DNA from 4 places in the Lactobacillus sp. C449L genome. Region 4 is predicted to be linked to each of the others. Evidence: predicted binding sites of a transcription regulator. Region 4 holds the regulator's gene; each other region holds the start of a gene.
The links. The regulator Rex, encoded in region 4, represses fermentation and respiration genes when NADH is low (regulators of the CRP and FNR family bind a similar motif). The targets are predictions, from matches to a motif close to TTGTGAANTANTTCACAA.

Region 1 (8,164 bases), on a different contig from region 4:
ATAGCTTAAATTGATGGTTTAATTAGCAGGGTTTTTGCTACAATGGAAATTAAGAATTTAGTCTAATGAAAGGTCAATACACTAATGGAAAAAGAACAAGAAATAAAAATGCTTAAAGCTTTTTCAGATGCTAATTCAACTTCTGGCTTTGAAGAAGAATTCGTTAAACTATTTACTGATACTGTAAAAGATTTTGCAGACGTTAAAGTAGATGGAATGCTTAACGTTTTTGCTTCCAAAAAAGATAATCAACCTGATCGTCCAGTTATTCAACTTGATGCTCATTCGGATTCGGTTGGTTTCATTGCCCAAGCTGTTAGACCAAATGGTATGATCAAATTCGTGCCACTTGGTGGCTGGGTTAAATACAACATTCCCGCTTTACGTGTACGAATTAAAAACCGCGCTGGCGAGTATATTCCTGGAGTTGTGGCGACCAAACCACCGCACTTTATGACTGATGCTGAGCTTGACAATGTGCCAGATGTTGCTGATATGTCAATTGATGTTGGTTCATCTTCGCGAGAAGAAACAATTAATGACTACAAAATTGATACTGGCTGTCCGATTTTTGTTGACGTAAAATGCGAATATAACGAAAAATCAGGCTTGTTCTTTGGCAAGGATTTCGATGATCGTTTCGGAGCTGCCGCAATGGCAGACGTTCTTGACAATTTAAATGGTGAAAAGACTGATTTCAATGTTGTTGCAGCGTTATCAAGCCAAGAGGAAGTGGGACTGCGCGGAGCCTATGTTACTGCAAGAGCCGTAAAGCCGGATTTAGCGATTGTCCTTGAGTCTTGTCCTGCTGACGATACTTTTACACCAGAATGGCTTTCTCAGACTGGACTAAAACGTGGACCAATGTTGCGAGACATGGATACTTCATTTTTACCGAATCCGAAGTTTCAGCAATACGCCTGTGAGATTGCCGATAAGAACAATATTCCTTATACGCGTTCGGTTCGAACTGGTGGTGGACAAGATGGTGCGGCGATTTACTATGAAAATGGTGCACCAACAATTGTTATTGGCATTCCAGTTCGTTATGAGCATTCAGCATATTGCTTTAGCGCCTATCAGGACTTTAAGGCATCCGTCAATTTAACTCTTGCTATTATTCGTGACTTAACGAAAGAAAAGCTAGCTGGTTTTAGTCAGTTTAAATAGTCAGCGCGGTATGTCAGAATCGGCAAATGAAATTAGTAATGTATGTTATAATGTATAAAACTTAAAAAAAGAGTCGCTAGGGGTGCCACATTAAGCTGAGAAATACCCTCTGAACCTGAACGGGATAATACCTGCGCTAGGGAAGTGTTAAAAAGTACTTATGATGCTCCTACTGACTTTATTAGTTGGTTAGGAGTATTTTTATGTTTACAAGATCGTCAAAATGGAATGTTAAATCGATTATTTTAATTGCCTTAATTGCAATTGTTATGGGAGTAATATATACGTATGGTTTTAATTGGGCTTTTAACCTAGTTAAGATGGCTTTGCTACCCACTGGCTATGCTCCGGTAACGGATACCGTTTTTTCTGGATTGTGGTTAATTGCTGGACCATTGGCAATGTATTTTGTGCCTACGACTGGTTCGGGTACTATTGGGGAATTGCTGGCAGCCGTTGTTGAGATGGCAATTGGAGGACAATGGGGTGCGACCACTATTCTCTCTGGGTTCATTCAAGGAGCCACTAACGAGATTGGTTTCTTTCCTAAAAAAGAGCGTTACCAGAGGTTTTCATGGCAAAGCGTATTAACTGGTGCTTTCTTTGCAGGTTTAGGTGGTTATATACCATCTTACTTCTTATATGGATGGAGTAAATACAGTGTTCAACTTCGTGTAATTATGTTTATTACTGCTATTATTTCAGCATTAGTTTTTGATGGTGTTTTGGTCAAGCTGATAACAAACTTATTTGATCGAGCACTAAAGCCAAAATTAGACTAAAATAAAAAGCACTTCATTTTGGAGTGCTTTTTATTTTGGAATAAATGGACGGCAACGGCGATAAAACTTATAATAGTAATTTATAAGGAAAAATTAGCTTTTTTATAAATTTGAGGAGAACTATGGCAAAAGAGATTACAAATTGGCGTTCTTTAGGTGGCTATATTAGTGCAAATGGGCAAAAGGTCAAAGAAGGCTTGCTTTTTCGCTGCGGTCAGTTGTTTGACTTAACTGCTGAACAAAAGGATGCTGTGCAAAATCAGTATCAGATTAAACGGCTAGTTGACTTCCGTGGATCGGACGAACGTGCAGAATATCCTGACTATCTCTGGCAAGGTCTTGATTATGTTGTGCTTGACGTTTTAAAAGACAGTGGAACAAACCAAGCAAGTGTAGATGAAATTATTTCTGCCAATAGCCACGTAGAAGAAGATATGCTTAAGACATATGAAGAACTGGCATTATCTAAATCAGCTAAAGAGGGCTATCGTCAATTTTTAATGAGCTTAATTGAAAACCCCGTTCCAACTGCTTTTCACTGCTTTGCTGGAAAGGATCGTACCGGAGTGGGCGCGGCCTTAATTTTAAAAAGTTTAGATGTTAGTGATGATCAAATCTTTACTGACTACTTAAAGACAATTGATGCTCGTAAAGAAGCCAATGAAGAAATTTTAAATTATTTAAAAGATAAAGTGACTTCTGCTAACTTAAAGGATGTTGCTATTGCATTAACTGTTGAACGTCAATACTTAGAGCGCTATTTCCAAACAGTTGCTAAAAATTATGGTGACTTTAATCGTTACTTTACTGAGGGCTTACAATTACCAACTGACTTTAAAGCTCGAATGCAAGAAATTTATCTTGTTTAACTCAATAGTAGGAGAAAATTCTAAAATGAAACGTGAAGATTATATTGAAAAACTGCACCTTGAACCTCATCAAGAGGGTGGCTGGTTTCGGCAAATTTATACAAGTGACGAACAGTTTTATGCTGAAGATAGTCAAGGTCAACGCTATTATTACACCTCAATCTACTTTTTATTAGACGATACTAGTTGTTCACATTTCCATCGTCTAAACCATGATGAATTGTGGTATTACCATGATGGCGAGCCAATTACTATCCACTGTATTTCACCTGAAGGAAAATACTCGGCTGTTAAGCTAGGGAAAGATGTTACTAAAGGCGAAGTGATGCAATTCAAGGTGCCAAAGAACACAATTTTTGCTTCCGAAGTGACTAAGTCGGATAGTTTTTGTTTAGTTAGCTGTGTTGTTTCTCCCGGCTTTGATTATCATGACTTTGAAATGATGAACAAAATTCAATTGTTAAAGCAATATCCTGACTACGCGGAAGTGATTAGTCGGTTAGCAATTGACTAACACTAAAAAGAAAAAGGAACCAAATCTGAAAAGTAGATTTGGTTCCTTTTTTGCTATCTAGTATTTTGACTTAAAACCGAGTGAACTTTTGTGGTCAACATGTCAATTGCCACATCATTTTCACCACCTTCAGGCACAATAATGTCGGCATAGCGTTTAGTTGGCTCGATAAATTGATGATACATTGGTTTAACTGTATCAAGATATTGTTCAATAACTGAATCAATTGATCTACCACGCTCTTTAATATCACGTTCAAGTCGTCTAATAAAGCGAATATCGTCGTCCGTGTCAACATACACTTTAATATCCATTAAATCGCGAATTTCTTGGCTTGCAAGTACTAAAATTCCTTCAAGAATAATAATATCTGCTGGCTCAATGTGAATCGTTTTTTGACTTCTAGTGTGTTCCTTAAAATCGTAAACAGGCATTTCAATTGACTCATATTTAAGCAATTTACCAATTTGCTCTTCCAGCAAAGGAACATCAAATGCATCCGGATGATCATAATTGATGTTTTCTCGGATGTCCATAGGAATACCAGTATTATCCTTGTAATAAGAATCTTGCGTCATAATTAAGACGTGTTCATTTTCACGCATCTGATCAACGATTTTACGAGCAATGGTTGTTTTACCACTACCTGAACCACCGGTAATGCCTATCACAATAGGCTTTTCTAGTTTAGACATGAAGACACTCCTTTTTATCAAGTAACATTTTACTGTAAATTCCCTTGAATTACCAACATTGAGGGTAAAATTGATGTTTGTCGTAGAATTGTTAATCATACTATTTAATTCATGAGAATATTTCGATAACATAATATGTGAAAATAATAATTTGATTGTCTAGAAAAATTGGTGAAAAAAATGAATTATAATCTAATGCCAGTTAAATACTTTATCGATGTTGTCCAAACTCGTGGTTTTATATCTGCTGCTAAAAGAAACTATGTATCTGAAACTGCGGTTAGCTCGGCAATTAAGAAGTTAGAAAATGAATTAGGGCAAAAGCTATTAAACCGCTCAGCTGGGAAGTTTTCGTTGACGCCGACTGGCAAAGAATTTTATCGTCGAGCTGTAGAAGTTGTCAATTTATATACTGAAATATGGCGTCACCCAGATCCGCATGTAGATCAGCTTATAAGGATACATTTTCTTCAGGGACTTGAAAATGAGGCTGCGATGTTTGCATCCAAGCTTCCTAAGGAATGTTGGACAAGTTTTGATGAAGAAAATTTTGATTCAGGAATTAGCAGATTAATTAATGAAAATTATGATTTGCTTATAGGTTTTCAGCTTGCGTTTACAAATAACAACAAGATTGAGTATTTGCCACTTAAAAAAGTCAGTTTTGACCTACTATTTAATCAGATGGAAGTTGATAAATATCAGAATAATATAAAAGAATTGGCTCAAAGCAGTGTTTTTTATACTCAAAACTGGAAATCAACAGGAATAACGGATGTTCAAACCTCAATTATTAATACTTATTGCAAAGAAGGATGGAAATACAGTCAAATTGCTGAAGTAAATAGTTTTGCTGCGGCATGTTTAAATGTTAACTTTAAAGGAGGTATAACAATGGTGCCAAAATCATTTGTAGTACCACCCTTTTGCAAAAATACATACCGTGTTTCGCCCAAACATTTAGCAAATGCTTTTACTACTGTAGTTGCATTTAATTTGAGTGCGTCAAGTGAGTTAAAGAAGTTGGTAAAAGTGGCAACAACTTAAGCTTATTGACAATAACTTAAATATGTTAGCGCTTACTTAAAAAATGCTTTAAAATCCAATTGTAAATAAAATCACAAAACCGATGAAAGGATGAGATTACATTGGATTTTTTTTCTACTAAAGTTGTTGTTGTAGGTTCTGGTTCATCAGGAATTTCTGCATGCTTTGAACTATATCAAAAGAAAATTCCGTTTGTTTTATTAGAAAAAGGCAATAAAGTTGGGGGTGCAGGAAAGTTTGGTGCCCACGGGGTTTTCGCTATCAACTCGGAGGAGCAAAATAAAAAAGAAGTTGACTACGGCTACCAAGAAGCCTTTAACGGCTTGACGGATTATAATCATTACTTCGTAAATGGTGAATTATTGAGCCGCTTTTTGAAAATGTCTGGTGAAAATATTAAAAGATTAGATGAGATGGGTTTACCAGTAACAGTGGAACAGAGCGAGCAAAAAGCCCACATAGATGATCCTCTCGTTTATCATAAATTTAATAGTTTTAAAGAGAAAATGACTAATTGGGACAAACTTTCTGAAAAGTTTGAAGCCGCTGGGAATAAAGTTTTTCTTGAAGCTGCCGCAGTCGACATTGAATACAACAATGGTTTAAAAGCAGTAATTGCTGAAAATGCTGAGAAGCAAAAGTTTAAAATTCAAGCTCAAAAAGTAATTTTTGCAGATGGTGGATACTGTGGTAATGAGTGTATGCTCAAGGAAAAATACTCTGATGAATCTGAGTTTTTAAATTTAGGGGAACGCAAGTCTGTTGGCACAGGCATTGAGCTTTCTCATAAACTTGGTGCTGATATTCGTCACTCTCCAGTGTTATTTGCTCATGGTTGTGCCCCTAGCATGAACATTAATCCGATGAAACGTGACAGTTCAGTTGAAGCTTTAACAAATTTGCCACTTTTGTGGCTAGACCAGACTGCCAATCGCTTTGTTAACGAAGACATTGTTTATGACTTTGCAATGTGGGGAAATGCGGCACATAACGTTCATGGCAAATACTATGTTTTGCTAGACCAAGCTACTTTAGATACTTTTAAGTCAACTGAAGTAAACCTCGAAGATACTTTCGAACGGCAATTTTGTGATGTGGGTGAAACACCAAAAGCTACGGTTGGGCCATTACCAAATATTCAAAAAGATTTTGATGCCGCTGTCGAATCTGGTGAGGTGGTTAAAGCAAGCAGCCTTGAAGAATTGGCGCAAAAACTGCATTTACCGGTTGATTCACTCAAACAAAGCGTAGCTAAGTATAATAATGCAGTTGATCAGCATAATGATGAAACATTTTTAAAGTCGTCCGATGAATTGCTGTTTGGAGTACACGATGGTCCTTTTTATGCGATTATTGAGCATTGTGCTATTTTAGGCACTTTGGATGGCGTTAATGTTGATCGCAATTGCCAGCCAGTTAGGGAAGATGGGTCACCAATCAGTGATTTATATATTGTTGGCAATAATGTTAATGGACTTTACTCAGATGGCTATCCAAGTTATGAAGGTATTGCCAACGGCTTTGCCTTTGTTTCAGGTTGGATTGCTGCGCAAGAAGCTATTAAAAGCTTGAATTAGGAGGATATAAAAATGTTAGAAGGAAAAGTTGCTGTTGTTACTGGGGCTGCCCAAGGAATTGGTTTTGCAATTAGTGATGAATTTGCTAAACAGGGTAGTGACGTGGTATTAACAGATTATAATCCAGAAGTTATTCAAGTCGCTTCCAAGTTGAATGATAAATATCAAAGTAAAATATCAGGTCTTGTTTTAAACGTAATGGATAAAGAAAGTATCAAAAGTAGCTTGAACCAAATAGTTTCAGAGTATGGCAAAATTGATTACGTTATGAATAATGCAGGTGGTGGTATACTGAAACCATTCGCCGAGCTTACTGACGATGACTTTGATAAAACAGTCAATTTAGATCTTCGTGGGACTTTTCTGTGCATGCGCGAAGAAATTAACTTGTTTTTAAAACAAGGATACGGCTCAATAGTTAATACCACCGCTTTGGGTAGCATTTACAATCCCGGTGGCATGGGTGCTTATAATGCAGCTAAAAATGGCATCATTGGTATGACCCAAGCTGCAGCCGTTGATTATGCTGATAAAAATATACGCGTTAATAGTGTTGCTCCTGGTCTAACCAAAACTGCATTAAATGAAGGCGGCTTTTTGGAAAAGGTCTTGCCAACGGTTCCGATGAAACGTGCTGAAACTGCCGCAGAAGTTGCTAAAGTTTTCGTTTTTGTAGCTAGTGAAGCCACATTTATGACTGGACAGACCATTTTAAGTGATGGTGGCGTTTCCGTTGGCTTGAAGTAAGGAGGAGGCTACAAAATGTTTCCTAAAGAAAATAAATACGATTTAGTAATTGTGGGTGGGGGTTTAGCAGGACTTTCTGCTGCTGTCAGCGCAGGTGAATACAATCTTCATACTTTGGTAATTGAAAAAGGCAGAACACTCGGCGGCGACGGCAATTACGTTGAAGGAGCCATGGGTGTTGATAGTTATTTGCAAAAAAAGGAAGATATCAAAGTTAATTCTACTAAGCTTTTACAGGATGAGCTTAACTATTCACACTATGAAGCCAATGCTCTTCATTTGAAAAAGTATATTTCGGCCAGTGGTAGAACAATTGACTGGCTCCATTCACTTGGGGTTGAATTCAGCAAAGTCGGTCCCCAGGGCAAAAGCTGGCCAACAATTCATACTTTTTCAGGCGGTGGTCACGCAGTAATTGAGCAGCTAAAACAAACGGCTAAGCAGTATGAGATTGAAATTGTAACCAGTGTCAGTGCGCAGAAGATTTTGCAGGAAAATGGTCATGTTAACGGTCTACTTGTGCAAAGTGAGGCTACTGGACAGGAAAGAGAAGTTCTAACGCACAATGTCATTCTGGCAACTGGTGGTTATGTCGATAATCCAGATTTAGTTAAGAAAAGGTCACCGTTTACTGCTCGTTTGTTATCAGTTAGCGATGGCAAGTCAACTGGTGACGGCATGCAGATGGCCTGGCAAGCTGGCGCTGAGCATTACCAAATGGGAGCAATCCAATATGGTGGCGGAGCAATTTTGGATAAAACAC
Region 2 (8,164 bases), on a different contig from region 4:
CCTGTCAAAAAAGGACAAGATTATACATTAATAGATGGAATTAAGGGTAAAGGCTACTATGTAGGTACTTATATGGCTCTTTGCGCTTTGCAAAGATATTGGTGGGGTGAAGGTGAATTCAAATTTTATATTGACAGTGATGATAACTATCCTACAGTAACTTCAACTGGTGCTGAAGATTACTTTGGTGGAGCTTGGGCATTTCAAAAGCAAGAGTATGGGCAGCTGCCTAAAACGTTTACCTATTCTACACTATATCAGGGATATCCTTTCCATGAAACACAAGACCATACTAGAGATATGTTTAGTGCTGGAAAGGCTGATCCTAATTCAGTTCATGCGTGTGGTAATGACGGATTACCTCAACACGGTTTGTATAGGTGGCACTTACCTGATCCAATTGCTTTTTCGGAGAGTTTAAAAGTAACATTTCAAGATATTGGCAATAACGACATTAGCTTATATGAAAGATCTGATGATGTTTCTACGGTTGCATATTGGTACCAAACGGAACCGCACGCTTCATTCAGCAGCTTTTTACCCAAACAAGATCGGGAGCCAAGGTAAGAAATCTAAAAGCACTGATATAATCATGAAAATGGCATCAGTGCTTTTTTATTTAGAAAATAATTAAGGAGAAAAATGTTATTAGGTTCAATTGAAGCAGGAGGCACTAAGTTTGTTTGTGCCGTTGGAAATGAAAATTATCAGGTTGAAGATCAAGTTACCTTTCCAACTACTAGTCCTGAAGAAACGATGAATAAAGCAGTGAATTATTTCAAAAAATTTAAAATTGATGCTATAAGTATTGCATCATTTGGACCAATTGAAATCAGAAAAACAGCGCTGGATTATGGTTATATTACGACCACGCCAAAGAAGGGATGGAAAAACACCAATATTATTGGAATGCTTAACAAGCAAATAAATGTACCAACCTTCTTTACTACTGACGTTAATAGTTCTGCTTATGGAGAATATATAATGTCAATTTTATCGAATTCAGATATTAGTTCACTCGTTTATTACACTATTGGAACTGGGGTTGGTGGTGGAGCTATTATTAATGGACAATTTGTTGGCTCGCTTGGGCACTCTGAAATGGGGCATGTTTTTATTAAACGTCATCCAAAAGATCTAGACTTTGCTGGTATTTGTCCATTCCATTCGGATTGTTTAGAGGGGTTGGTTTCAGGTCCAACATTTGAAGTCAGAACAGGCAAAAAAGGAGCAGATGTTCCTCTAACAGATTATGTTTGGAATATCATGAGTTACTATGTCGCACAAGCTGCGTTGCAGACTACCCTGATTCTACGACCAGACAAAATTGTTTTTGGTGGAGGTGTAACAAACGAAGTTTTTTTACAAAAAGTAAGAAAAGATTTTGCCAAATTACTTAACGGATATATTCAGGTGCCAGAACTGTCGAAGTATATCACAATGCCGGAAATTTCAGACAATGGTTCGGCTACAGTTGGCAATTTTGCTTTAGCAAAAAGAACTTTAAAAGTGCTTGATTAATTAAGAACATTTTTCTTTATCTAAAAAAGCGCACAAAAAATCTCAGTATTGCCTACCTAACAATACTGAGATAAGTACATTTTAACGGAAATACTATAGCAATGCTACAAAAACTTTTGCACTTGCTATTAACTACTTGTCGCCACTCATGATAGTGTTTTTAACAATAACATAATCGACAAGCTTAATTGAACTAAGGTCCTTCCCGCCAGCGTATGAAATAGATGACTGCAAATCTTCTTGCATTTCGGTCAAAGTATCCGCAATTGAGCCCCGGTAAGGAACTAACATTTGTTTACCTTCAACATTACGATATGCTCCTTTTTGCACTTCTGAAGCAGACCCCCAATATTGTTTGTATGTTTTGCCGTTGATTTTAATGACATTACCCGGAGACTCTTCATGACCAGCTAACATTGAGCCAATCATAATCATTGTTGCGCCAAAACGGACAGATTTTGCTATATCGCCGTTATAACGGATACCTCCGTCAGCAATAATTGGCTTACTAGCAACTTTACTACACATTCTGAGTGCAGAAAGTTGCCAGCCACCTGTACCAAATCCTGTTTTAAGTTTAGTAATGCAAGCACGACCAGGACCAACTCCGACTTTAGTTGCGTCAGCTCCGGCATTTTCTAATTCACGGACTGCTTCTGGGGTGGCAATATTACCAGCAGTTAAGAAAGTGTCAGGTAATTTTTCTTTAATATATTTAATCATGTTAATAACGTATACGGAATGCCCGTGGGCAACATCAATCGTGATGTACTCAGGAACGATATTTTCTTCAACTAGTTGATCAATAAAATTATACTCATCTTGCTTAATTCCAACTGAAATGGAAGCAAAGAGCCCTTTTTCATGCATCATTTTAATAAAACTGAAGCGCGTTTCTGGCTGGAAACGGTGCATTACATAGTAGTAATCGTTTTGAGCCAGCCAAATAGCTAAATCGTCATTAATTACACTTTCCATATTAGCTGGTACAACCGGAATTTTAAATGTTCGGTTTCCAAACTTAACCCTGACATCTGCGTCGTGTCGGCTCTTAATAATACCTTTGTTTGGCACAAGTTGAATGTCATCATAATCAAAGGCTTCCATACTAAAATAATTACTCATAAGTAAATCGGCTCCTATTTTGCTTTTTTAAAAACGAAGTAACTATATTAAAAAAAACAATTTTTGTCAACAAAAAATCGAACTATTAGTCGAATTATTGTAAAAATAATTCGCATTTAAATTTGACTACCAAGTAGTAAATTGATAGACTATTTACGTGATATTTGTAGATTTTATTTTGAGGTGAATAAATATGACAGCAGTTGCAGTTGTTGGAAGCCAGTGGGGCGATGAAGGAAAAGGTAAAATTACTGATTTCTTGAGTAAGGATGCTGCGTATGCGGTTCGCTCAAACGGCGGTAATAATGCTGGACATACGATTGAAATTGATAATCAAACTTTTAAGATGCGTTTAACGCCATCAGGTATTTTTGCGTCCAAAAAAGGTGCGGTAATTGGTAACGGTGTAGTAATTAATCCGCAAGTTTTATTAGGCGAACTAGAAAACTTAGAAGAAAATGGTATTGATACTAGCAATTTGAAAATTTCCAATCGTGCACACGTCATCATGCCGTATCATGTTAAGATGGATGAATATCAGGAAGAAGCAAAGGGCGCAAATAAGATTGGCACGACCAAAAACGGCATTGGACCAGCATACATGGACAAAGCTTCTAGGATTGGAATTAGAGTCTGCGATTTACTTGAAAAAGACACATTTACAGAAAAACTGCGTATCAACTTAAAAGAAAAAAATGAATTATTTACTAAAATCTACAAAAAACCGGCATTTGAATTTAGTGATGTCTTTGATAAATACTATGAATACGGTCAGAAAATGAAGAAGTATGTCGCAGATACTTCTGTACTAGTTAACGATGCTTTAGATCACGATGAAAAAGTTCTTTTTGAAGGTGCTCAAGGCACAATGCTAGATCTGGATGAAGGGACTTATCCATTTGTTACGTCTTCAAACTCAATTTCTGGAGGAATTACTAGCGGTGCAGGTGTTGGTGCTAATCGTTTGCATACAGTAATTGGTGTCTGTAAAGCGTACACTACGCGAGTTGGAGCTGGTCCTTTTCCAACCGAACTGCTTGATGATACTGGTGACCGTATTCGTGAAACTGCTCATGAATACGGAACAGTTACTGGTCGTCCGCGGCGAGTTGGTTGGTTTGATTCAGTTGCACTGCGTCATGCTAAACGAGTATCAGGGATTAATGGCCTGAGCCTTAACCTGCTTGATATTTTTAGCGGATTTGACTCTGTTAAAATTGCAACTGCATATGAATTAGACGGTAAAACAATTGATTATTATCCAGCAAGTTTAAAAGAACTAGAACGTTGCCACCCGATTTATGAAGAATTACCTGCTTGGAAAGAAGATATCACTAGAGCCAAAACCTGGGATGATCTTCCTGAAAATGCGCAAAAGTTTTTGAATCGTGTTTCCGAACTTGTTGGCATCCCACTAGTAACGGTTTCAGTTGGACCTGAACGTGATCAAACGATTGTTTTGCGTAACCCTTGGGAAATGTAATTTTATGTTAGAAAGATACACACGCCCCGAAATGGGTAAAATATGGTCAGACGAAAATAAATATGCTGCCTGGCTAAAAGTAGAAATTGCGGCCACAAATGCCTGGAGTGAAGCCGGTGAAGTTCCAAAAGCAGATGCTGCTAAAATTGCAAAAAATGCCAGTTTTACCGCCGAAAGAGTGGCTGAACTCGAAGAAGTAACTCATCATGACGTTGTAGCCTTTACGCGGACTGTTTCTGAAAGCCTTGGTCCAGAAAAAAAGTGGGTGCACTTTGGTCTTACTTCGACTGACGTAGTTGACACTGCACAAGGATATATCCTTAAACAAGCCGATGAAATTATTCGTCAAGACTTGCTTTCTTTAAAAAAGACAATTGCCGAAAAGGCATTAAAATATAAAAATACGGTGGAAATGGGGCGCACTCATGGTGTTCACGCCGAACCAACTACATTTGGTTTAAAGCTAGCCCGTTGGTATGCAGAAATAAACCGTGACATTGAGCGTTTCGAGCATGCTGCTAAAGGCGTTGAGTCCGGTAAAATCTCTGGCGCAGTTGGTACTTTTGCTAATATTCCACCGGAAATTGAAACTAGTGTATTGCAACAGCTTGGTTTAACTCAACAGCCGATTACAAGCCAGATTTTGCCACGTGATTTACATGCTGAATATATTGCTACGTTGGCTTTAATAGCAACTAGCATCGAAAACTGGGCAACTGAAATTCGCGGACTACAACGTTCCGAAATTCATGAAGTTGAAGAGCACTTCCGTGCTGGGCAAAAGGGTTCTTCTGCGATGCCACATAAGCGTAATCCAATTGGTTCAGAGAACTTATGCGGAATGGCCCGAGTTTTACGAGGGCATATTGTGACAGCATATGAAGACGTTACCTTATGGCATGAACGGGATATTTCACATTCAGGTGCTGAACGAATTATTCTGCCAGATACTACAATTGCTATTGACTATATGCTTGATCGGTTTAACCGTATTTTGACTAATCTTGATGTTTTTCCGACGACCATGCTCAAAAATATGGATAAGACATACGGCTTAATTTATTCACAAAGATTACTTCTCAAGCTAATTGATGAGGCAGGACTTTCCCGCGAGAAAGCCTATGATATGGTGCAAGAACTGACTACGAAGTCATGGAATGAAGGAGTTTCGTTCAAAAATTTGGTTGAAAATAGTAAAATTATGGACTATCTATCAAAAACCGAGGTGGCTGATGCATTTGATTATCATTATCACCTGCGTTACGTTGACGAAATCTTCAAAAAAGTGGGTTTAGAGTAAAACAAGAAAAATATTAATTTAAAACTATCGGACTAATTTCTGTTATTTAATAGGAGTTAGTTTTTTTTACAGTTTACATTCGGTTAGAAAAAATTTCGAAAGCAATAATTAACTAAATTGTAAGCAAAACTAAGGATATTAACCGCCAAAAAAGGCTCTTAAGTTTGAACAATCTTATGGTGCTGACTTTAGGAAAGTTATTGGTAAATAGTTATAAAGTGAAAAAAATCACAATTTTATTCTTTAAAGTCTAAAATAAAATATAATTACAAAATCGCTTTATTTAAAAGGATTTTTAGCTTTTTTTTACAAAAAACAAATTAAATTTTGATAAATTGTATTCAATTTCAAGTTATTATGTGATATAAGTAACATAGTAAAATAGCAAAGCTTAATAATTTAAGAATGAAGAGGTAATTATTATGAAAATCAAAGCAGCTGTTTTAAACAAATCTAATTCCGATTTAAATTTGGAAGATGTTATTCTAGATGATCCGAAAAGCAATGAAGTTTTAATAAAGACTGTTGCTTCGGGAATATGCCATAGTGATATTGAATTCCAAAATGGTGGGTTTCCGATTCAATTGCCAGTTATTTTGGGTCATGAAGGGGCAGGAATTGTTGAAAAGGTTGGTCCAAATGTAACAGATTTCAAAAAAGGCGATCACGTTGCGGTTGGCTTCGCATATGATGGAAATTGCCGGTTTTGCAGGAATGGGCTACCCGGATCATGTGTTAACTTTAGCAAATTAAATACTAGTGGTGGGCCAATGCTTGATGGTACCTATCGTTTACACAAGCAGGATGGACAAAATATAGGGGTATTTTTCGGTCAATCTTCATTTGGAGACCATATAGTTGCCAATGTAAATAACTTGGTTAAGGTACCGAACGACTTGGATTTACGCATAGCAGGGCCTTTAGGATGTGGCTATATGACAGGGGCTGGCACAGTTCTTAATGCCATAAAACCTGAAGTTAACTCTAACTTAGCGGTTTTAGGAACCGGCTCTGTTGGTTTAGCTGCAATTATGGGTGCTGCTGTTTCCGGCTGTAAACACGTAATTGCAATTGACAAAAGTGATATGCGGCTAGAAGTATCTAAAGAGTTTGGAGCTACTGAAACTATCAACAATACTAAGGAAAACATGATTGATAAAATCAATGAGATTGTAGGACCTGAAGGTTTGAACTACATTGTCGACACTACTGGTGAGCCTGATGTAATGAAACAGGGTTTGACTGCGCTAACGATTAAGGGTCAATTTGCAGTTGTTGCGATGGGTACTAAAGCCATTAAAGAACTCAGCCCGATGATTGACATTTTAGCAGCGTCAAAGAGTATTACTGGTATTATCGAGGGCGACTCGGTTCCACAAGAATTTATTCCTGAAATGGTTGATTTATATCATGCAGGTAAGTTCCCAATTGATAAAATTGTTAAACTTTATAAACCAGAGGAAATTAATCAAGCTATTAAAGACTCTGTTGAAGGTAGTACGATTAAACCAATTATTGTTTTTGATGATCAGTGTGAATAAAATATTTGATTAAGGAGAATTTAGCAATGATAAAGGATGGCTTATATCAAAAAACAGCACCAGGACATAATGCGGATATTAAGGTTTCTGTATCTTTAAGTGACGGAAAAATTACTGATGTAAAGGTAATTGAGCATCAGGAAACGGCACTTTTATCTGATAATGCACTCAATTTAATTCCCCAAAAAATACTTAAAAACCAATCAACTGAAGTTGATGCAGTTACAGGTGCAACATTTACTTCTAAGGGAATAACTAGAGCCGTCAGGAAGGCGCTAAGTGAGGCTGGAGCCAAAAGTACTGAATTTGCAAATCATGAGAAAATTGTTCAAAAAGATCACCAAATTTCAACCGATGTAGTCGTTTTTGGTACTGGTCTTGCAGGCTTAGATGCTGCAATTACAGCCAAGGAAAACGGTGCTGATGTTGTTTTAATTGAAAAAACTGGTCGCCTAGGTGGAAATTCAGTGGTTTCCGGCGGGTTTATGTACGCAACTGGCAGTAAATTTAATAAAGATCAAGATAATGCCCCTGACAACTTGATTAATTTTTACGAAGACTTTGCCAAAAAAGATGGTGGAGAAGTTAATCACGATCTCGTAAAAGTGATTGCTGAAAATTCAGGAGCAGCTGTTGATTATTATGCGGACAAATATGGTGTGGAATTTACTGCAATGCCACTGGGAATATCTAAAAAACCCAGAACGCATATTAATTTCAAGCTCGGTCCAGTGGCAATTATGGATCCAGTGATTAAACGGGTAAAGGAGTTAAATATTCCAATTCTTTATGAGCAAATTCATGAAGAGATTAAGACTACTGGCAATGTAGTTACTGGTGTCACAACTGAGGGCAAGTATGACAGTTATGATATTAAGTGTAAAGCAGTTGTCATTGCAGTTGGTGGTTTTGATGGTGCACGCAAGGTTCGTGATGAATATGCACCAAGCGCTAAGGGTACAAGGTCACTTTCTACGCCATATAACAATGCCGATTATATTGGGTTGACTAAAAACTTGCATGCCGCAACAGAATTTAAAGACGGCGTAATGGGTATTATGACCGCAAACTATCTTTCCGTAGGTGGTGGTGCCAATTCCCTAATCGTTTTGAGCAAAGCCCTTGCCGTTAACAATTTAGGCAGAAGATTCACTAAAGAAGGTCAGCACTATTCCTTAATGTACAATGATGCAT
Region 3 (8,164 bases), on a different contig from region 4:
CAATATATGACGGTAAGGTATGGCGGCCATTTTCCAAATCTTGTTTTAAATCACAAGTGTTGTCAGCAAGCATTGTAGCAGCGTTAAAAAAAGCTTGGGGCAGAGCAATCCAAAGTACCATCAATAAGTTAGCTAAATTACCAGTCAATGAAAATTTTGGCCAGTTAAAAGATAAACTTGCTAGTTGAGAAAATGGGGCATTAATATAAACCGCCAAAAACGTTATACCCAAGCCTTCAAATAGGCCAGCTAGAATTTCTCCTAGAGGAACTCGCGAGAAAGGCACTGGTCCATAGGTATAAAAAACTGCGACGAAAAGTCCCGGAGCTCCAATCAATAAAATAAAAAGATTAGTTCGAATAGTTAGCCAAATGCCTAAAACTCCAGCGATAAAAAGCAACATAAGCATCACTATTAAAGATGTTTTAGGTGATAGATTTCGCTTACCAATTAAGTTGTGCTCTTTTTGATATTTCTGACTTTTAGCAAGACGATAGTCTTGAACGTTATTAAAGCCTGTGACAAAAAGTGCAATTGCTCCTTGAGCAATTAAATAAATCAGGGAATTTTCCCAATTAAATGTATGAAAACAAAAACACGCAAATAGCACACCTAATAAGTAAGGCATTAAGCTGTTTAATTTGGTATTAAGACGCACTAATTCAAAAAAGTCAGTCATCGTGAAGCGATTATATTGTTTTTGGGCTTTCACTTTATTTTCCCTTCTTAGGCTAATTTACTGTTTCAATTTTGGCTAAATGGTAGCCACTGTCTGAGAATAGTTTGAATTTGCCTGCAAGTCCTGAAGTAATGTATACTTTTTTCTTTTTAGTAATAAAGATTGCTTCTGTGCCAGGCTGATCTTCAATGTATTGATATCCTTTCTTTAGTCCACGATTAAAGACAGCAGTGGATAAGCCATCGCCAGTTGCTGATCGTTTGGCAATAATTGTTACACTTAATAGGTTGTTTTGACAAGGGTAACCAGTCTTAGGATTCATTAGGTGACTATATATTTTATTGCCAACTTTAAGATAGCGCTCATAAATTCCAGAAGTTACTGCTGTAGCATTTTGCTCAGGAAGTGATCCGATTGCTGTTCCACGACCGGCTTTAGGATCTTGAATTCCCACTGACCAACTGCCACCGTTTGTTGGTGATTTTCCTAGTACGTAAACATTACCACCTAAGTCAATGATGGCACTAGTTACACCTTCTTTTTTTAGTACTTTCATGATCTCATCAGAAATAAAGCCTTTAGCCATTCCTCCAAGGTCAAGCTTCATACCACGTTTTTTGAGAAAAACGGTTTGTCTTCGATCATTAAATACAACATTGCGGTAGTTTACTAAGGAAAGTCGTTTTTTTATCGTACTTGCTTTTGGTTTGTGTGCATCGGGAAAGCCAATTCTCCATAAGCTCGTAATTGGTCCAATGGTAAAGTCAAAAGTACCTGCAGATACTTTACTGTAATGGTAAGCGTCTTTACACATTCTGTAAATTGTTGGTGTTACTTTAACTGGCTTAATACCTGCATTTTGGTTAATTTTGTCTATTTCACTACCTTTTTGATTAACAGTAGTTTCTTTTGCTAGTGTTGATATTCGGTCAAATCCAGCTTGTAACGCTTTCCGCTTATTTTTATTATATATTTTAATTGTGCAAACTGTTCCCATTAAAAACTTGGTATCAGAACTTGGTTTGGTTGTAATTTCAGCTTTTGTTGGCTCAGAGTGTTTACTTTGTGTCGAGCAAGCTGTCAAATTAGTTGCAGCTAATAATAGTTCTATTATTAGTAGAATCTTGCAAATTTGTTTATTCATTCTAATTTCCTTAACAAAAAAGAGCGGCTTAAACGTCCCTCTCTTTTTAAATTGATTGAACTTTATTCTTGATAAACAATATTATCTACTTTAATTGTTCCGCTGTCACCCTTTTGAGCAGCATTAATTAACTGACTAACGTATGCAATGAAAGAATTAGAAGATTCTGTTGCACCAGATACTACTTGAACTTTTTCAGTATTACCTTTTGACTTTAAAAACTCTTCTTGTAATTTTGGAATGTACTCCTTAGGTCCAATCTTATTAACTTTTTTCATCTGCTTTTCGTAAGAAGAGTTCTGGGTTTTAGAAATACCCTTCTTGTTAATTTGGTCGTATTTGAACTTACTAATTTTGCCGTTTTTAACTATCATTGTAAATACTTGACGATAATCATGGCTGTAATTTTGCTCTTCTAGCTTATAAGTACCGTCTTTCATCTTTTTATCATTGTTGATATGAATAGTTCCGGTTTTACCATTTTGTGCTGCTTGAGTCAGCTGGTTAACATAGTTCTTCAAAGTCATGCTTGAGCCAGTCGCACCGGATACGACTTGAATTCCATCTGAATTAGCTCCATTTTTAGCAAATGATTTTTGTAGTTGAGGAATAAACTCTTTTGGTCCAATTTTTTCTTTAGAGTACTTCTTCATTTGTTCTTCATACTTAGAGTCATTTGCTTTTGACTTACCATCTTTATTAACGTAATCGTAGCTAGTATTAGTTACTTTACCTTCCTTAACGGTCATTGCCATTTTTAATCGGTAGCCATTGGAATAATTATCTTCTACTAATTTATAGTCGCCATCTTTTAACTCACCACCAGCAATTTGCTTAGGAATTTTTTTCTTAGCAACTTTACTTTCCTTGGGTTTAGAATTGTTTGAAGATTCATTACTAGCTGTTGTTGAACAAGCGCCTAACAACAAAGTAGACAAAGCTAACATAGCTGTACTATAAATAATTTTATTTTGTTTCATAAATATCTCCCTCATTAGTAAACAATAGAATTTGTGTAATAGTTCACTTAGTTAAATTATAAAATAGTAAATTAAGTAATGCAATAATAATATTTTATTTTAAAAAATTGATAAAATAGCAAAGAAAGCGTATTAATAGTATTAAATAAATGTTTGTGAAATAAGCCACTTTACCAAGTATATAAAGTTTAGTATAATAAGTACGTAAAGTGATTACTCTTGAAGGGGTGCTTAAAGTGGCTGAAACAAATATTGTTGTGATTGGAGGAGGCTTCGGCGGACTCTATACGACTAAGCATCTTGCCAAAAAGTTAAAAAGACAAGATGTTAAAATTACACTGATTGATAAAAATCCTTATATGACGATGATGACATCGCTACATGAAGTAGCGGCTAATCGCGTGGAAGCGAAAAGTCTTAAATATGACTTGCAGCGTTTATTTTCCCGTAGGAAAAATGTCGATGTTGTAACTGATAATGTAACGAAAATTGACCAGTCTGATAAAAAAGTAGTAGCTGATAACGGTGTCTATCCTTATGACTATGTTGTTTTGGCTATTGGCTCGCAGCCAAATGATTTTGGAACGCCTGGAGTCAGAGAATATGGTTATACTTTAGGCAATCTGGACGATGCTGAAAAAATTCGTGATCATATTGATTTGATGGTACACTTGGGTTCAAAGGAACGTGATCCTAAGAAGAAAGCGCAGTATTTAAATTTTGTTATTGTAGGCACAGGGTTTACCGGTACGGAAATGGCTGGTGAATTAAATTCCTGGCGTGGTGAATTAGCTAAGAAATATAACTTGCCGAAGGATGAAATTAAGATCACTATGATGGAAATGGCACCATCGGTCATGAATATGCTTGACCGCTCTGATGCTAAAAAAGCCGAGGAGTATCTTTTAAAACAGGGCGTTGAAATTAAGACTAATACTGGTGTGGTCGGCGTTCACGAAAACTATGTCGATCTTAAAGATGGCTCCACTTTTCCAACTAGAACCCTAATTTGGACTGCTGGTGTTAAAGCTGTTGATGCCGCAAGAGACTTTGGCTTTGAAACTGGACGAGCTGGCAGAATAATAGTTAATGAGTATTCGCAAATTCCAACTGATCCCCATATATATGTTATTGGAGATGTTGCGTTATATGACACTGACGGAAGTGGTCGTGGTGAACCACAAGTGGTTCAGGGTGCTGAATCTGCTGGGAAATGTGCACTAAGAAATATCTATAATCAAATTAATACTGGTGAGCTTGTTAAATTCAAGGGTACTTATTCAGGATTTATGGTATCACTGGGCCCAGCCTGGGGTGTTGCTTCTTTAGTCAATACCTTTCATTTAAGTGGTTTTTTTGCTATTTTGATGAAAGATATTGTTGACATGATCTATTTCATGGAAATATACTCAGGTCATTATCTTTTCCACTATGTGATGGATGAATGGTTCAGAGTTAAGAGACCAACATTATGGCGCGGCAATCTTAATAGATATGGCAATGTTCTGTGGACAGTACCATTACGAATATATCTAGGAATGATGTGGTTAATAGATTGCTGGTATAAGGTCCAAGGCAGTGGCTCATGGTTTACTGATAAATTACAATTGCAATTTCCGTGGTTGATACAAGCTGCTACTAGTGGTGCTTCACAGAAAGCTGCGGCAACTACAGCTGCTAGTGGAAAGGCAGCAACTAGCGCTGCTCCGGCACTATTTTCTTTAAACTATGATTATGGTCATTCACCTATGGCGGTTTTTGAAAAAATGCCAAGTTGGGTACAAGCAATGACTAAGGTTTTGATTCCCAACAAAGAGGCGGCATTGGTGGCGCAAAAAACTATGACGTGTCTTGAAATTGCTCTTGGGATTATGTTGGTTTTAGGATTTTGTACATGGTTAGCTGGTGGGATGAGTGCAGTATTTGTAGCTATCTTCTGCTTATCAGGAATGAACTACTGGGTAAATGTATGGATGATTTTTGCAGCATTGGCAGTTATGAATGGTTCTGGTAGATCATTTGGCTTGGACATGTGGTTTGTGCCATGGCTGGAAAACAAACTTACAAAATGGCGTTACGGCATTCTAAAGCCTATTTATCATGTTGATAAAAATGGGATAAAGAACTAATGATAAGATTTTTAAAAGGTCTTATAGTCTAATCTATAAGCCTTTTTTAATTTAATTTGTCAATGAGGATTTTTTATGATGAAAGGTAAACATATAAAACCAGGCGATTTGCTCGTTACTATAATTTTATTGATTGCTAGTTTTGTTCCCTTATACACTTTATTATCGCCAAAGAAAGTAAGTAATAGTGTTACTGCTATAATTAAAGTTAATAATCGGCAGGTAAAAAAGTTACCCTTAGATCATGATGTAATTTGGAAATATCGGCATGGCAACAAGCTTAATGTGATTCAGGTGAAAGACCATAAAATTAAAATAATTGATGCAAATTGTAAAGACCAAATATGTGTTAAAGAAGGGTGGAAAAGCAAGAGTGAAGAAACAATTGTTTGCTTGCCACACAAATTTCTAGTTGAACTTAAAGATGACAGTAATGAATAAAGCAAATAACTATCTAAGAAATTATGTATTTACAGGAATTTTATGTTCTCAGGGAATTATTCTTAGTATTGTTGAGCAGATGTTACCCTCTCCATTTGTCTTTGCTCCAGGGGCAAGATTAGGGTTGACAAACATAATTACTTTAGTAGCTTTAGCGATTTTGCCATTTAAAGATTGCTGCTTGCTCACATTTCTTAGGCTTGTTTTAAGCGCATTAATGACTGGCGGAACTGGAACTTTTTTATATGCTGCAGCAGGCTCTTTTTTAAGCTTATTCCTAATGAAGCTATTTTTGCCCTTGGTGCCAAAAATTCTCAGTTTAGTTGGTGTATCGATTATTGGAGGCGTGAGCCACAACTTTGGTCAACTGGTTGTTGCTGTAGCATTTTCACAGAGTAAATCTCTTTTTTTGTATCTGCCACTGTTAACAGTTTTCGGAATAATATCTGGAATGTTGGTTGGTCTAATTAGTAGTTTTCTTCTGCACTATGTTGGGGCATTTAGTTTTATTAAAAACATGATTGGCAAGGGAAATTAGTATGACGAAGTTAGAAAAGCAACTAGAACAGGTACAAAAGATAATTTGTCAAAACATAACTTCACCGAAAGGAGAATTAGGTGCAGCACTTAAATACGCCTTTTCTTTGCCTGGTAAGCAATTACGTCCCAGTTTTGTAATTCTCTTTGGTGAAATGGGAGAAACACAAAATTTGCAGAGAATTTATAATATTGCTAGTTCCGTTGAGATTCTGCATAATGCAACATTAATTCATGACGATATTGTTGATAATTCTAGTACAAGGCGTGGAAGAAAATCTGTTCAGGCTAAGTTTGGTAAAACAATTGCCTTATATTCAGGCGACTATTTATTTGCCCTTTCTTTACAGCTACTTAGTGAAAACACATCACGGATTACAAATATGCGCATTAATGGAGGCACAATGCAGAGAATTTTATCAGGCGAAACTCTACAGTATAGCAATGAATACAACCTTGCAATTACAGAGCAAGATTATCTGGAGCAAATTCGTGGGAAAACTGCTAGCCTTTTTGGCTATGCTTGCTATATTGGTGCACTTGAAGGAGGACTTAGTAAACTATTAGCAACAAAAGCGCAACAAGTGGGGCTTTTGTTTGGTCAGGCTTTCCAGTTACGTGATGATATTTTAGATTACACGGCAACTGAAGATGAATTTAAAAAACCAGTGTTGCTAGATGTAGTAAACGGGGTCTATACCGGTCCCTTAATATTTGCCTTAAAAAAAGATAAAACAGGCGAGTTAGAGAATCTAGTTAAGATTGGGAAAAAGTTATCTTTTGATCAACTAGTTAAAATTGATAAATTAGTTAACGATCTTGGTGGTATAAAATACGCGCAGGATTTAGCAAATGAGTTTACAACCCAAGCCCTAGATATTTTAAATAAATATTTTGCAAAATACGTTGAGTGTTCTGAAATAAAGCGTTTAGTACAAGAAATGTTAACTAGGAAATATTAGTTTACGCAATTGAAAGTGCAAGTTAATAAAAAATCGGTGAAATTAAAAAACTCAGCTCAATCATGATGAGCTGAGCAAGATAAAATAATTATTATGCCTTTTTTGGCCTACGAGTGAAGCCACAAATAAATTGAAAAATAACAAGAACGCAATAAGCCCAAAGCACATAAACCAAAAAACTGATATCTGTTCGCGAAGAAGCAAACCAATACCACTGATTTCCTTCAGTGCTATAAATTAAGTCAACTAATCCTAGCAAACCTAAAACCAGAGCATTGATAATTGCAAAAATCCATAAGTTTCCATTTTCACGCTTAATTATATAAATGATTGACCAGACAGCTGACCATGTTCCCCATAATCCGGTGGCAGCAATTATAATCCAATAAAAAACCGTTGCAAACATCTTTTGCCTCCTATCATCCTATCCTATTTTACCATAAAGTTAAAAACATCACATGAATATTTAAAGTAATATCAGTAATTTAAAATCTGATTTTTCTATCATAATATTATGATTATTCTATTTTGATGCAACTTAAATAATATATTCTGTTAGTTTAAGCAAAATTGATTAGAAAAACAGTAAAATTTTCTTGACATGTATTTACTTAATCCTTATAATTCTAAGTATTAAATTAAATTTTGAGGAGGCAGCTTTAATGAAAATTGAACATACGAATAAACAAGTAAAAGTTAAATTGGTTGCTGCTCAAAATATAATTATTGCCTTGTTGTCGAAAAGGACTTAGCCAAAGTAAATTACAAATAGTAATTTGTAGAAGTTAAGCCCTTGTTTACGTCTTGATAATGGGGTTTAACTAATAACTAACTTAAACCTCATTCATCGAGTTGAATGAGGTTTTTTGTAGGCATGTGTTAAAGAGGAGAAGAGAGAGAATGAATAAATTTACCAAAAAAGTGATGAGTGCTCTCACTGCGGGAGCAGCAGCTTTGATGTTGGCCGGATGTTCAGTTGCCAAAAACGGCAGCGACAATTCCGGTACCAAGCAGGATAAGGATACTGTTAAAATCGGTGTCAATATGGAACTGTCTGGTTCAGTTGCTGGTTACGGTAACGCGGAAAAGCAGGGTATCTTATTAGCTGTTAACGAAATTAACAAATCTGGCGGAATCGACGTCAATGGACATAAGAAGAAGATTAAGTTGATTATGCGAGACAATAAGTCATCAATTGCAACTTCTTCTTCAGTTGCATCGCAATTAACCACCAAGGATAAAGTTGCAGCAATTGTTGGACCTGCAACGACAAACGCCGGTACTGCTCAAAT
Region 4 (8,164 bases):
CGTTAAATGGTCAGACTCTGCAAGTTATGCGTGCTCGCGAAAATGATATTGCCAATTTGATTTTTTTAGAAGCGAATGCCTATAATGGTCACTCGCCCTGGGCGCCCGAAATTTTCCGAATGGAACTACGCAAAAGAAGCTCTTTATACTTAGTTGTTTATCATGAATCAACATTAGTTGGCATGATTGGGATGAGCCTGAAAAAAGAGGAAGCACATATTACCAATATTACAATTGATCCAAGCTGGCAAGGTCAAGGATTAGGTACATATTTGATGCGTTTGATGATTGACTTTGCCCAAAACAAGGGTTGTCAACTTATGAGTTTGGAAGTCAGAATTGATAACGAAGTTGCCAAAACCCTTTATCACAGTTTTGGCTTTGTGACCAATTTTGTGCGCCCAAATTACTATCAAGATGTTCATAAAGATGGGCTAAATATGGTTTTAAAATTAACGCCTAACTCAAAAGAAGGGAAATAAATTTGGATCGTAAAAAAGATATTCATATTTTAGCTTATGAAAGTTCATGTGATGAAACTTCTACTTCAGTTGTCAAAAACGGCAGAGAAATCGAAAGTTTGATTGTTGCTACTCAAATTAAGAGCCACCAACGCTTTGGTGGCGTGGTACCTGAAGTAGCAAGCCGCCATCATATTGAAGTGATTAGTCAAATTACTAAAGAGGCTTTGCAAGAAGCAAATGTAACTTGGAACGACATTGATGCGATTGCGGTAACTTATGGTCCTGGACTTGTCGGAGCGCTGCTTATTGGGGTTAGTGCTGCAAAAGCTGCTTCGATGGCTACGGGAATTCCACTGATTGGTGTTGATCATATTATGGGACATATTATGGCTGCGCAGCTAACTGCTGAAATCGCATATCCAGCACTCGCTTTGCAAGTTTCTGGGGGTCATACGGAAATTGTTTTGCTAAAGGATGCAACTCATTTCGAAATAGTTGGTGACACGCGTGATGATGCTGCTGGAGAAGCATATGATAAGATAGGCCGTGTCTTAGGCGTCAATTATCCTGCAGGTAAAACAATTGATGACTGGGCCCACAAAGGTAAAGATACTTTTGAATTTCCACGTGCAATGATGGAAGATAACGATTACGATTTCTCCTTTTCTGGCTTAAAGAGTGCGTTTATCAATACTTGTCATCATGCCGATCAAATTAATCAAGAACTTAATAAATATGATTTAGCTGCAAGCTTTCAGGCAGCAGTTGTCGATGTTTTAGTTTCTAAGACAATTAGGGCAATCAAAAAATTCCAACCCCAAACATTCATTATGGGCGGCGGCGTTGCAGCTAATCGAGGGCTACGTGATTATATGAATGCCGAAATTGAACATTTGCCTGAAAATTTGAAACCAAAAGTGATTTTGCCAGATTTAAAATTATGTGGTGACAATGCTGCTATGATTGGTGCGGCAGCTTACAATTTATATAACGAAGGAAAATTTGCTGATTTATCCTTAAATGCTAATCCTTCCTTGGAATTGCCATATGCAGAAAATATGATTAATTAAGCAAAAATGGGTTGACCAGTCTTATGGTCAACCCATTTCTTTTTTAAAACTCTCGATAAAATGCCACTAGTTCGCCGCGGTCACAAGAAACAAAACCACATTTTTCATAAAAAAGGCGAGTTTGAGGCTCATCGATAGTCAATAACACTTTTTGGCGCACTGATTGGTATTGGTTAAGAACAAGCTCAATTAAGTGCGAGCCAACACCTTGCCTTTGATATTGCGGAGCAATTAAAAGGTCTTGAATATAAATAATTGAAATGCCGTCACCAACAACGCGAATTAATCCGACTACTTTATCTCTATCGATAGCCGCGATTACCAAAAGTGAATTTAACATCGCTTGCTGTAACGCAGCTGGATTTTTGGTGTATGCTGTCCAACCAACACTATTATATAGTTCAGTCATTTGAACTAAATCAATATTTTTACTTGTTACGTATTTCATTTGAATTCTCCTTAATTTAATTGAAAATTAAAGAGCAAAACGTAATTTCTCCATTTTAACACCCGCTTTTAAGTAGTTTAATAATATTATAAGCAAAGCGCTTTAAATAGCAATAATTATAAATATGGAGGTAGTTATACCTTGAAAAAACAACTAACTTATAGTCAAATCGATGTTTTTACTAAACATCCATATTACGGAAATCCTCTAGCCGTAATTAATGATGGTGACCAGCTAAGTGATTCAGATATGCAGTTGATTGCAAAATGGACAAACTTATCTGAAACTACCTTTATTTGCTCGCCAAGCAATCCGCGAGCGGATTATCGTTTGCGAATTTTTACACCTAGAGCAGAGTTGCCCTTTGCCGGACATCCCACTATTGGATCAGCTCAAGTAGCTTTAAATAATGGCATAGTACCCAAAAATCAAAATTGTCTAATTCAAGAGTGTAAGCAAGGTTTAGTTCCAATCTACTTAGACCAAGGTCAAATTTCATTTGCGTTACCCAAACCTAAAATCACTGAAATCAAGCGTGAGCTTCAAGAAAAGATAGGAAAAGCATTAGGTGTTAAAAAAGCGTCAGCTATTATCTTTTCAGAAATGATAGATATCGGCGCAGTTTGGTGCACGATGTTTTTTGATTCGGTTGATACCATCTTGGCTTTAGAACCAAATGATGAAGAACTAATAAAGTTGCTGCCACCTAATGCATCAGGAGTAACTGTCTTTGCAATGCAAACAGGAGATACTGCGGTGGAAGTTCGTTCGTTTGCTCCAGCTCAAGGTGTTCACGAAGATCCTGTTTGCGGTAGTGGCAATGGTGCAGTAGCAGTTTTAATCAAAAAGCATCATCTTTTAGAAAAGCAGCAATATACAGCCAGTCAAGGACAGAAACTAAATCGTGCTGGGAAAATTGCTGTTAACTTGGACCATCACGGAGAAATATTGGTTGGTGGGCATGCAGTCGAATGCATTTCTGGAAAAATCGTTTGTCCCAGTTTGAATAACTAAAAAGCTCAACAAAAAACCCTAATTTTTAGTATTTTAAAATTAGGATTTTTTGGTTTATAGAGGTCTAAAAGTTAATTAAATTCATCAAGATTGGTTAGGGCTGCTTCCCAGTCCTTATTAGCTTGCGCTAATTCAGTTTGGATTTGAGTTAGCTCTTCTTGAAGTGGTCCCAACTTATCAAAATTCGTTGCAATTTCCGGGTTAGACATTTCAGTTTGAATTTCCTCTTGCTTTTTCTCAAGCTGGTAAATTTTAGCTTCAATATTTTCAACTTGACGTTCAAGTTTTCGTTTTTGGGAATCAAGCTGTTTTTGTTCTTGATATGATAATTTATTAGCTTTTGTTTCGGCAGGGTTGCTAACTTCGTCGCTGTTAAAATCACTAGTATTATTACTAATAAATTTATTTTTTTCATCTAAGTAATATGTATAATCACCGTCATATATTCTTGCGTGTTGATCTTTAATCTCAACAATTTTATTGGAAAGCTGATTAATAAAATATCGATCATGAGAAACAAAAAGTAAAGTACCGTCAAAGCTCTGTAGCGCTTGTTCCAAAACTTCTTTAGCTTCTAAATCCAAATGGTTAGTTGGCTCATCCATGAGCAAGAAATTGTTATGCTCTAAAGATAGAACCGTCAGTGTCAATCGAGCTTTTTGCCCTCCAGACAACTGGGCAACTGTTTTATCAATGTCCTTAGCTGTGAAAAGAAAGCTTGCTAAAATCGATCTAACGTCTCGTTCTGGCATAGTTTTATGCCGATCCCAAACAGTGTCAATAACAGTTTTATTTGGCTCAAGTAGCTGCAATTCTTGGTCATAATAACCAATATCAAGTGCTGCCCCATACTTAATGGATCCACTTTTAGGCTCAAGCTCATGCATAATCGTTTTGAGCAGAGTTGATTTGCCTATCCCATTAGGTCCAATAACAGCTACACGGTCGCCTTTATTAACTTGGAGGGAAATATCTTTGACCATGGTTTTAGTCGGATAGCCAATACTCAAATCGCGTAAAATTAAAACCTCTTTGCCAGAAGAACGCTCACTTTGGAAATTAATACGTACCTTGGATTTATGCTTTGGCGGATTAATTCGTTCCATTTTCTCTAGTTGCTTACGCCGACTTTGAGCCCTTTTAGTAGTTTTGGCACGAACTAGGTTTTTTTGAATGAAATCTTCGTCTTTTTTGATTTTCTCTTGTTGTTTTTCGTAGGCTTCTTCTTGCTGACGATTACGTAAACTGCGCTCAGCTACATAATCCGAGTAATTACCTTTAAAAGAAGTCAGTTTACCGAATTGTAATTCAAAAATCTGAGTAGCCAAATGATCTAAAAAGTACTGATCATGCGAAACAACCAGAATAGCGCCTGCGTAGCTTTTTAGAAAATTCTCAAGCCAATCTAACGTGTCTAAGTCTAAGTAGTTGGTTGGCTCATCCAATAAAAGTAATGGTGGTTTGCGCAAAAGCAGTTTTACAAATGACAGACGAGTTTTTTCGCCTCCCGAAAGATCACCAATCACTTTTGACCAAGTGCTTTCAGGAAAGTTAAATCCATTCAAGATGCTCTTAATATCTGCTTGGTAGGTATAACCACCTAGTTGTTCAAAATTGAACTGCAATTGGTCATATTGTTTTAAAAGCTGCTTATCGTCAGGTTGATTAGCTATTTGTTCTTGCAATTGATGAATTTGGTTGCCCATTTTAATCAGGGATGCGAAAACAGTCAGCATTTCGTCCCAAATAGTTTTATTTTCATCTAGACCATTTTCCTGAGCAATGTAGCCAACATCAATGTCTTTGTTAATAGTAAATTCGCCATGAGTAGCTTCTTCTTCACCAGTCATGATTTTAAGCAAAGTGGTTTTGCCGACGCCATTTGGTCCAACTAGTCCAATTCTTGCATTTGAATCAATGGAAAAGTTGACATGATTGAATAAGGTAGTGGCACCAAATTGTTTTTCTAAATCGTGTCCTTGTGCAATTATCATATTTTTCACCTAAAAACCATTTTAGCATATCAAACAAAATTACTGCGTACTTGTTTGGCTTGGATTTTAAAAAATCAAAAAATCGTAATCTAAACCGGGCTGATTTTAAGCGTAACAAGATTTTATGGAAACTTGGTATGTTGTTGACCTAAACTCACTGTATCAATAATTCTAAGCTTGTGAAAAAAAGTATTTGCAAATATCATCAACTTATAGGTAAAATAATCTTAACTGATGAATGGAATTCACAAGTTGGAGGCCTTTTAAAAATGGAAAAAATCAAAATACCCACAGCGACAGCTAAAAGACTGCCACTTTATTATCGATATTTAATTATTTTGAATGAAGCTGGCAAAGAAAAAGTTTCTTCTACGGAGCTGTCCGAAGCAGTTCAAGTAGATAGTGCATCAATCAGACGCGATTTTTCTTATTTTGGTGCTCTAGGTAAACGTGGGTATGGTTATGATGTAAAAAGCCTGCTTACATTTTTTAAAAAGATCTTGAATCAGGATACGTTAGCTAATGTTGCCTTGGTTGGTGTTGGTAATTTAGGTCATGCTTTGCTCAACTACAATTTTAAAAGAAGCAACAATATTCGTATTTCTTGTGCTTTTGATATTGACTCAAAAATTACAGGGAAAATCTTAAGTGGTGTTCCTGTATACGAAATGCGAGATTTGAAAAAGCAATTAAGTGACCAACAAATTACGATTGCAATTTTAACGGTTCCATCTGATTCTGCCCAAAAAACAGCAGATGAAATGGTTGAAGCGGGTATCAAAGGCATTATGAACTTTACGCCTATTCGCTTATCGGCACCAGCAGGTGTGCGAATTCAGAATGTTGATCTAGCAACTGAACTGCAAACTTTAATTTATTTTCTCGACTCAGATAAAGGTAAGTAAAGCTATCAATATAACCAATTTAAGTAAATTAGCACTTTGAGCAAAAAAGTGCTAATTTTTTCTTGCATTTTTTTGTTAAAGGGTTTATTATCATATTTGTAAGTTAGCACTTGGTCATTAGGAGTGCTAACCATAATTAAATAGATTTTAAATTAAATATAGGAGGGACAAACGTGTTACAACCAATTGGTGATCGCGTGATCGTAAAAGTAAAAGAAGAAGAAGAAAAGACTGTAGGCGGAATCGTTCTCGCTTCTAATGCGAAAGAAAAGCCAACAGAAGGTGAAATTGTTGCTGTAGGTGAAGGCAGTTATGCTGAAAACGGCACTAAAATCCCAATGTCTGTGGCAAAAGGCGATGTTGTTCTATACGATAAGTACTCTGGCACTAACGTTGAATACGAAGGTGAAAAATTCTTAGTCCTTCACGAAAAAGATATTTTAGCAGTTGTTAAGTAATCAAAGGAGCGGATATTATGGCAAAAGATATTAAATTTTCAGAAAAAGCAAGACGTTCCCTTTTAAAGGGTGTTGATCAGTTAGCTGACACAGTTAAAGCAACAATTGGACCTAAGGGAAGAAACGTTGTTTTGGAGCAATCATATGGCAACCCAGAAATTACTAACGATGGGGTTACAATTGCTAAGGCAATTGAATTAAAAGACCACTATGAGAATATGGGTGCTAAGCTAGTTGCGGAAGCTGCTCAAAAAACTAACGATATTGCTGGTGACGGTACTACTACTGCAGTTGTTTTGACACAAGCAATTGTTCGTGAAGGTTTGAAGAACGTAACGGCTGGCGCAAACCCAGTTGGTGTTCGTCGCGGTATTGAAAAAGCTACTAAGGCAGTTGTTGATGAATTACACAAGGTTAGTCACACTGTTTCATCTAAGGACCAAATTGCCCAAGTTGCTTCAGTATCATCTGCTTCAAAAGAAGTTGGTGACTTAATCGCTGACGCAATGGAAAAAGTTGGCAATGACGGTGTTATCACTATTGAAGATTCACGTGGTATCGAAACTGAGTTGTCAGTTGTTGAAGGTATGCAATTTGATCGTGGTTACTTGTCACAGTATATGGTAACTGACAACGATAAGATGGAAGCAGACCTTGAGAGTCCGTATGTTTTAATTACTGATAAGAAGATCTCTAACATCCAAGACATTTTGCCATTATTGCAAGAAATCGTTCAACAAGGTAAATCATTGTTGATTATTGCTGATGATGTTTCTGGCGAAGCTTTGCCAACTTTAGTTTTGAACAAGATTCGTGGTACATTTAACGTTGTTGCTGTTAAGGCTCCTGGCTTTGGCGATCGTCGTAAAGAACAATTACAGGATATTGCCGCATTGACTGGTGGTACAGTAATTACCGAAGACTTAGGACTTGAATTAAAAGACACTACAATCGATCAATTGGGTCAAGCTCGTCGTATCACCATAACTAAAGACTCAACTACTATTGTTGATGGTTCTGGCTCAGAAGAAGCTATTAAAGAACGTGAAGATTCAATTAGAAAGCAAATTGAAGAAACTACTTCTGACTTTGATAAGAAGAAGTTGCAAGAACGTCTTGCAAAATTAACTGGTGGAGTAGCTGTTATTCACGTCGGTGCTGCTACTGAAACCGAATTAAAGGAACGTAGATACCGCATCGAAGATGCTTTAAACTCAACTCGTGCAGCTGTTGATGAAGGTTATGTTGCCGGTGGTGGTACTGCTTTAGTTGATGTTAAGGATGATGTTAAGGATCTTAAAGGTGACAATGCCGATGAACAAACTGGTATAAACATTGTTTTACGAGCATTAACAGCTCCAGTTCGTCAAATTGCTGAAAATGCTGGTGAAGATGGTTCCGTTATTTTGAATAAGTTAGAAAGTCAAGCTCCTGAAGTTGGCTACAACGCTGCTAATGATAAATGGGAAAACATGGTTGAGTCTGGTATTATTGATCCAACTAAGGTAACTCGTACTGCCTTACAAAATGCCGCTTCAATCGCCGCTTTACTATTGACTACAGAAGCAGTAGTTGCAGAAATTCCAGAAGACAAGCCTGCTGAAGATCCTAACGCTGCAGCTGCAAACGCTGGTATGATGTAAAATTAATAGTTATTGCTGATTTAAAAAGGAACTGCTCTTTTGAGCAGTTCTTTTTTGTTCTACCATTGTTAGAAAAATGCACTATGTTAATCTTAGTTCTTATAAATATTCCTACACATGAAGATTAAAAAAATAATACGAAGTTATTAATATTGAAAAAAGAATTTT

Region 1: the regulator Rex is predicted to act here: its motif matches at 5,137-5,154, upstream of AC2JF9_RS03155 (FAD-binding protein).
Region 2: the regulator Rex is predicted to act here: its motif matches at 5,646-5,663, upstream of AC2JF9_RS04795 (NAD(P)-dependent alcohol dehydrogenase).
Region 3: the regulator Rex is predicted to act here: its motif matches at 2,835-2,852, upstream of pplA (extracellular electron transfer flavoprotein PplA).

Annotation. Positions count from the first base shown of each region.
Region 1 is NZ_JBWXGA010000001.1:668,663-676,826, reverse strand. Features, by position in the region: gene AC2JF9_RS03185 (M42 family metallopeptidase) at 85-1,170, shown strand; TPP riboswitch at 1,239-1,330, shown strand; gene AC2JF9_RS03180 (ECF transporter S component) at 1,374-1,952, shown strand; gene AC2JF9_RS03175 (tyrosine-protein phosphatase) at 2,075-2,821, shown strand; gene AC2JF9_RS03170 (cupin domain-containing protein) at 2,847-3,335, shown strand; gene udk (uridine kinase) at 3,389-4,030, opposite strand; gene AC2JF9_RS03160 (LysR family transcriptional regulator) at 4,211-5,077, shown strand; gene AC2JF9_RS03155 (FAD-binding protein) at 5,179-6,654, shown strand; gene AC2JF9_RS03150 (SDR family NAD(P)-dependent oxidoreductase) at 6,667-7,401, shown strand; gene vprA (vinyl phenol reductase) at 7,417-8,164, shown strand, end outside.
Region 2 is NZ_JBWXGA010000002.1:301,068-309,231, reverse strand. Features, by position in the region: gene AC2JF9_RS04820 (glycoside hydrolase family 172 protein) at 1-567, shown strand, start outside; gene scrK (fructokinase ScrK) at 643-1,521, shown strand; gene AC2JF9_RS04810 (GMP reductase) at 1,654-2,646, opposite strand; gene AC2JF9_RS04805 (adenylosuccinate synthase) at 2,840-4,129, shown strand; gene purB (adenylosuccinate lyase) at 4,134-5,429, shown strand; gene AC2JF9_RS04795 (NAD(P)-dependent alcohol dehydrogenase) at 5,852-6,970, shown strand; gene AC2JF9_RS04790 (FAD-binding protein) at 6,997-8,164, shown strand, end outside.
Region 3 is NZ_JBWXGA010000003.1:72,696-80,859, forward strand. Features, by position in the region: gene AC2JF9_RS06025 (UbiA family prenyltransferase) at 1-712, opposite strand, end outside; gene AC2JF9_RS06030 (FAD:protein FMN transferase) at 732-1,823, opposite strand; gene pplA (extracellular electron transfer flavoprotein PplA) at 1,886-2,803, opposite strand; gene AC2JF9_RS06040 (FAD-dependent oxidoreductase) at 3,040-4,932, shown strand; gene AC2JF9_RS06045 (NusG domain II-containing protein) at 5,008-5,373, shown strand; gene AC2JF9_RS06050 (Gx transporter family protein) at 5,366-5,911, shown strand; gene AC2JF9_RS06055 (polyprenyl synthetase family protein) at 5,913-6,872, shown strand; gene AC2JF9_RS06060 (hypothetical protein) at 6,964-7,278, opposite strand; gene AC2JF9_RS06065 (ABC transporter substrate-binding protein) at 7,773-8,164, shown strand, end outside.
Region 4 is NZ_JBWXGA010000005.1:15,304-23,467, reverse strand. Features, by position in the region: gene rimI (ribosomal protein S18-alanine N-acetyltransferase) at 1-482, shown strand, start outside; gene tsaD (tRNA (adenosine(37)-N6)-threonylcarbamoyltransferase complex transferase subunit TsaD) at 485-1,534, shown strand; gene AC2JF9_RS07230 (GNAT family N-acetyltransferase) at 1,578-1,982, opposite strand; gene AC2JF9_RS07225 (PhzF family phenazine biosynthesis protein) at 2,124-2,996, shown strand; gene AC2JF9_RS07220 (ABC-F family ATP-binding cassette domain-containing protein) at 3,068-4,990, opposite strand; gene AC2JF9_RS07215 (redox-sensing transcriptional repressor Rex) at 5,260-5,895, shown strand; gene groES (co-chaperone GroES) at 6,069-6,353, shown strand; gene groL (chaperonin GroEL) at 6,371-7,996, shown strand.